DNA from 2 places in the Sporosarcina sp. AD_1 genome. Region 2 is predicted to be linked to the other one. Evidence: a T-box and tRNA genes for the amino acid it is inferred to sense, from the RefSeq annotation. Region 2 holds a T-box; the other holds one or more tRNA genes.
The links. A T-box is a leader RNA that pairs with one kind of tRNA and senses whether it is charged. The one in region 2 lies ahead of argS (arginine--tRNA ligase), so its partner is inferred to be a tRNA-Arg.
Positions count from the first base shown of each region.

Region 1: it encodes a tRNA-Arg, which carries the amino acid that the T-box ahead of argS (arginine--tRNA ligase) is inferred to sense. The anticodon was not compared.

Region 1 is NZ_JBPVIR010000009.1:70,182-73,302, forward strand. It holds gene whiA (DNA-binding protein WhiA) at 1-691, shown strand, start outside; gene ACSW3C_RS16715 (HPr family phosphocarrier protein) at 728-985, shown strand; tRNA gene ACSW3C_RS16720 (tRNA-Arg) at 1,129-1,200, opposite strand; gene clpP (ATP-dependent Clp endopeptidase proteolytic subunit ClpP) at 1,385-1,987, shown strand; gene ACSW3C_RS16730 (LemA family protein) at 2,177-2,755, shown strand; gene ACSW3C_RS16735 (TPM domain-containing protein) at 2,755-3,121, shown strand, end outside.
Region 2 is NZ_JBPVIR010000004.1:412,563-415,683, forward strand. It holds gene ACSW3C_RS10530 (erythromycin esterase family protein) at 1-384, opposite strand, end outside; gene ACSW3C_RS10535 (hypothetical protein) at 513-689, opposite strand; gene ACSW3C_RS10540 (hypothetical protein) at 718-999, opposite strand; gene ACSW3C_RS10545 (hypothetical protein) at 1,019-1,300, opposite strand; T-box leader at 1,513-1,722, shown strand; gene argS (arginine--tRNA ligase) at 1,769-3,121, shown strand, end outside.

The DNA.
Region 1 (3,121 bases), on a different contig from region 2:
ATACATATGTAGAATCAGGGAAGGTGCCAAACAGCTTCTCGAGGATTTGTATATTTTGACTGGCACATTTCAGTTCAATAATGAGATTGCGGCACCTTTAGTCGAAAATGACTGTTGTAAACGAGCGTATTTAAGAGGTGCTTTTCTGGCCGGCGGGTCAGTGAACAATCCTGAAACATCTTCCTATCATTTGGAGATGTTCTCTTTCTATAAGGAGCATAGCGAGGCGCTGGTGGATTTGATGAACAGTTTTTATCTAAATGCCAAATCAATTGAGCGGAAAAAAGGCTATATCGCTTATTTGAAGGAAGCGGAAAAGATTTCGGATTTCCTCAGCCTGATCGGAGCCCATGTTTCCTTGATGAAGTTTGAAGATGTGCGGATCCTCAGGGATATGCGAAATAGCGTGAATCGACTCGTCAATTGCGAAACGGCCAACCTGAATAAAACGATCGGGGCGGCGCAGCGGCAAGTGGAGAATATCAAGTTCATTGAAAGTACAATCGGAATCGATCAACTGCCGGATCGCCTTCAGGAGATCGCGCGGCTGCGCGTCGAATACCAAGACATCACCCTTAAGGAATTAGGGGAAATGGTCTCAGGCGGACCCGTCAGCAAATCAGGAGTGAATCATCGGCTGCGCAAAATCGAAGAGATTGCAGATAAGCTTCGGGGTGGCGGCATTGAGTAATAGATGAAATCAGTGAGTGGAGAGGAGCCAAGTGTTATGGTGGAAAAAACAGTCGAAGTGAAAATGAAAACCGGGTTGCAGGCTAGACAGGCAGCCTTATTCGTCCAAGAAGCCAACCGCTTCTCGGCGGACGTCTTTTTAAAGAAGGACGAGCGTCAAGTGAACGCCAAAAGCATCATGGGCATCATGAGCCTGGCAGTAGCAAGAGGAACGTCTATCACGTTGATGGCGGATGGCGTGGACGAAGATAAAGCGATTGATACGCTTTCTGCGTTAGTGGAAAAAGAGAACTAATAAAATAAAAGTGCTGGAACCGCAATTGCAGTCCAGCACTCATTCTAGAAGATGAACGCCGTTTCTTTAAAAAGGAACGGTTCGTTTCGTTGAAAATAAAAAAATACCTTATCCAGATCAAATCTGAATAAAGTATTTGAGGACGCCCTCGGCAGGAGTCGAACCCACATTTCAAGAACCGGAATCTTGCGTGCTATCCATTGCACCACGAGGGCATATATAGTGTCCATATCTGTAACGGACAAGTTTCATTATACAAAAGAAGTGGAATGAATGCAATAGGTTTTTTAAAATGCATTATATTTGACCATTGTTGACTATAATAGGTATGATAAGGGTACAGTTGAAATACACTTTCAACAGACCGATAGTAACATCCACCTTAAAGGAGGAAATGGAATGAATTTAATACCTACAGTTATTGAGCAAACGAACCGCGGAGAACGCGCATACGACATTTACTCCCGTCTTTTGAAAGACCGGATCATCATGCTGGGAAGCGCGATCGACGACAACGTCGCAAACTCCATTGTAGCACAACTATTATTCTTGGAAGCAGAAGATCCAGAAAAAGATGTCTCCATCTACATTAACAGCCCGGGCGGCAGCATCACAGCCGGTATGGCGATCTACGATACGATGCAGTTCATCAAGCCGGACATCCAAACCATCTGTATCGGGATGGCAGCTTCTATGGGTTCATTCCTCTTGACTGCTGGAACAAAAGGCAAGCGTTATGCGCTTCCTAACGCAGAAGTCATGATTCACCAGCCACTCGGCGGTGCTCAAGGGCAAGCGACGGAAATTGAAATTGCAGCAAAACGTATTCTCTTCCTTCGCGAAAAATTGAACACGATCCTATCCGAGCGCACAGGCCAGCCGGTCGAAGTCATCGCGAAAGACACAGACCGCGACAACTTCATGACTGCAGAGCGTGCGAAAGAGTATGGTCTCATTGACCACATCATCACGAGAAGCGACATGAAAGATCTTTCGAAATAAGTTAGAATCGGCGGCTATCCTCTATTCCGGAGGGTAGCCGTTTTGCGTCTAATCCAATCCGGAATAGCGTATGCTGCAAAAAAGGTGAAACTTTTTAACAAGCCAGCCAGTAGAATTAGACAACCAACGTTTCAGAGCAACCGGCAATCGGGTACAAGAAACGTATTGATGAAAGAGGAGTGGAGTTCAATGAAAAAGATTTTAGGACCGATCGCAGTCATCGTGGGCATCATCGTCATACTCGGTATTATACTTGTTCCGAGTTACAATAAGTTCGTTAATTTAGAAGAAGATGTGGATCAATCGTATGCCCAAGTAGAAAATCAATTACAGCGGCGGCTGGATTTGATTCCAAACTTGGTCAACACAGTGAAAGGGTACGCGAGCCATGAAAAAGCAGTCATGACCGAAATCGCGGATGCCCGCTCCCGTTTGGCTGGAGCCACAGGACCCGAAGAACAAGCTGCAGCTGACGCTGAGCTTACAAGTGCTCTTGGCCGACTGCTCGTCGTAGTTGAAAACTATCCAGACTTAAAGGCAGACCGACAATTCATCCAGCTCATGGATGAACTAGCCGGCACTGAAAACCGAATCGGCGTCGCACGAAAAGACTACAATGACGTGGTGGCAAACTACAACCGACAAACGAAGCGCTTCCCGGGTAAACTCGTCGCTTCCATTTTCGGATTCGATGAAAAAGAATATTTCAAAGCAGACCCAGCTGCAACTGAAGCGCCTAAAGTTGACTTCGAGGATGGCAAAGACTGATGCGCACCGCATCCCGCTTCATCCTGATGGCCCTCATCTTCATAGCGGCCATCCTGCCGGGACGGGCATTGGCAGCGGATGTCCCTCCTTGGAACAAATATGATGAGTATGTGCAAGACCATGCGAATATCTTATCAGAAGAAGAAAAGGCGGAGTTGAATCGGTTAGGGAAACAGTTGAATGATGCAACGACAGCTGAACTAGCAGTTTTGACTTTGCCGAGTATTGGCGATGAACCAGTTGATGAGTTTGCAGTAGAGGCTCTTCGTCAATATGGCTTAGGTAAGAAAGGGCAAGATAATGGGGCTTTGCTTGTTGTCACGACTGTTCCAAATTCGAGTGGCGACCGGCATTTTGAATTAACAG
Region 2 (3,121 bases):
ATCGGGCAACGAATCATTATGAAGCTTCAACCACTCGATGAAGTCCCTCACCTCTTCATTCACCCACATCCACGTCGGCCAGCGTTCGAAAGATTGTAGCAATACATCTTGCGCGGATTCGTTCTCTTCAAACCCTTTGACATAGCGGTTCACGGACGCAGCAGCCGGCCAATCCCCTTCCACTGCCACAATTGTGAACCCTTTTTCTTGAATGAGTCGTTTAGAAAGCTCGGCACGGATCTTGTAAAATTCATGTGTCCCGTGGGATGCCTCGCCGATCATCACCACTTCAGCATGTCCCGCCGCTTCCACGAGAGCATCCAGCGCCTCCTCATCCAGCGGCATCGCATACCGCTCGATCGCCTCTCTCAATTTCTTCGCCATGACCATCTCTCCTCTCTTCCATAGCATACCCAAGCGGCTTGCGGGGAAACGGTCAGGTTTTAATCGTCATTTAAAATGGGGTTTATGATTGAGTCAATTGGTTCTGTCACCCGGCTGGGACGGTCAACTCAGCGGGTAAGTTCGCCTGGATACCGAACCGCTCGTATATTTCTGGAACAGCTCGTATCTCGTTTCCAACCTCTCGTATAATCCTGCAAGAGCTCGTATGCCCTCTCCAACCGCTCGTATAATTCTGCAACAGCTCGTATCTTGTTCCTAACCTTTCGTATTTCCCTCCAAACCACTCGTATCATACCCGAGCAAACTATCAATTCAATTTCTTAGTTGGTCAAAGGCATTCTGCGCGCCACGGGGCAGGCGCGGACATGTTAATTCTCGCGGCAAGTCCAAACGGTCCAGTCTCTCGTGTCCTCCTCTATCACCGCCTGGAAACCGAACCGCTCGTATATTTCTAGAACAGCTCGTATCGCGTCTCCAACCACTCGTATAATCCTGCAAGAGCTCGTATGTCCCCTCCAACCGCTCGTATAATTCTGCAACAGCTCGTATCTTATTTCTAACCTCTCGTATTTCCCTCTGAACCGCTCGTATCATCCCCGAGCAAACTATCAATTTAATTTCTAAGTTGGTCAAAGGCATTCTGCGCGCCATGGGGCAGGCGAGGACATGTTAATTCTCGCGGCAAGTCCAAATGTTCCAGTCTCTCGTGTCCTCCTCTATCACCGCCTGGAAACCGAACCGCTCGTATATTTCTAGAACAGCTCGTATCTCGTCTCCAACCGCTCGTATAATCCTGCAAGAGCTCGTATGCCCTCTCCAACCGCTCGTATAATTCTGCAACAGCTCGTATCGCGTATCTAACCGCTCGTATTTCCCTCTGAACCGCTCGTATCATACCCGAGCAAACTATCAATTTAATTTCTAAGTTGGTCAAAGGCATTCTGCGCGCCATGGAGCATGGCTAGGACATGTTAATTCTCGCGGATTTCAAGCGGTTCAACTTCTCGTATCCTCTATCATCGGCTGAAAACCAAACCTCTCGTATATTTCTACGACAGCTCGTATTTGCCCATTGACACGCATCCCACCGATTTGCTACATTGATATACAATATCGATGACGAAGAGAGTAATGCTCCTTTTCTTTCAAAGCGAGCCGGGGATGGTGGAAGCCTGGTGGAAGATGGTTCATGAAGCGCACTTCGTAGATGCTTTTCTGAAGGAAGTAGGAAAAGCCGGTGTCTCGCCGTTAGGAGAAAGGTGGCCCGACGGATCGGGCAATTTGAGTGGTACCGCGGAACGAGCTTCCGTCTCATTGATTGAGACGGGGGCTTTTTTATTTTCTAAAAAAAGGGGTTAATTGTATGAAACAAGTTGTGATAGAGGCGTTGCAAACGGCGAGTCCTGTGCCACTCGAACCGCAAATGGTGGAGCGGCCGCTTCATTCGCAAATGGGCGACTATGCGCTGCCATGTTTTTCGATGGCGAAGACGTTGCGGAAAGCGCCTAAGCTGATTGCAGAGGAGATTGCGGCGGCGGTTTCGCATCCTGCGATCGAAAAGGCGGAAGCTGTGAATGGCTATGTCAATCTGTTCCTTCAGCGGGATGCTGCTGCGGAGCCTGTTCTCCGCTCTATTTTGGCTGAGGGTCCGGCTTACGGGTCGTCAACGATTGGTGCAGATGGTGTTGTGACGATCGATATGTCCTCCCCGAATATTGCGAAGCCCTTCTCCATGGGCCATCTGCGCTCCACGGTCATCGGCAACTCGATCGCTTTATTGCTGGAGAAGTCGGGGTACCAACCGGTCAAGATTAATTACATCGGCGACTGGGGCACCCAGTTCGGCAAACTGCTGACAGCCTATCGCAAATGGGGCAGTCAGGAAGAAGTTGAACAGGCACCGATCAAGACACTGCTTCAGCTGTACATCCGCTTCCATGAAGAAGCCGAGTCAGATCCATCCTTAAATGACGAAGGAAGAGCCGCCTTTAAAGCGTTGGAGGATGGCGAGCCGGATGCCCTGGCCCTTTGGAAATGGTTCAAGGAGGAGTCGCTGAACGAATTCCAGCGCATTTATGATTTACTTGGCGTTACCTTCGATTCTTATAATGGCGAAGCCTACTACAATGATAAGATGGAGCCGGTTGTAGAATGGCTGGATTCGAAAGGATTGCTCACGGAATCAGATGGTGCGCTTGTTGTTGACCTCGGCGAGGAGATGCCGCCGTGTTTAATTAAGAAATCGGACGGCGCGACGCTATACGCAACGCGCGATTTGGCAGCGGCGCTCGATCGGAAATCGACTTATGGTTTTGAGCAATCCATTTACGTTGTCGGGAATGAACAAAGTCTTCACTTTCAACAGATAAAAAAAGTGCTCGGACAATTGGGCTGCGATTGGGCAGAAGACATTACACATGTTCCGTTCGGCATGATTTTAAAAGACGGAAAAAAGATGTCGACCCGGAAAGGGAAGCTAGTTTTGCTGGAGGAAGTGCTGAAGGAAGCCATTGAGCTCGCCAAGCGAAACATTGAAGCGAAGAATCCTTCCTTGGAAAATAAAGAAGAAGTGGCTAAAGCCGTTGGTGTTGGAGCCATCCTATTCAGCGACTTGAAGCAGCATCGGAAACATGATATTGAATTCGATCTGGAAAAAATGCTGCAAACCGAAGGCGAAACGGGCCCCTATCTCCAATATAGCTGTGCCCGGGCTCAT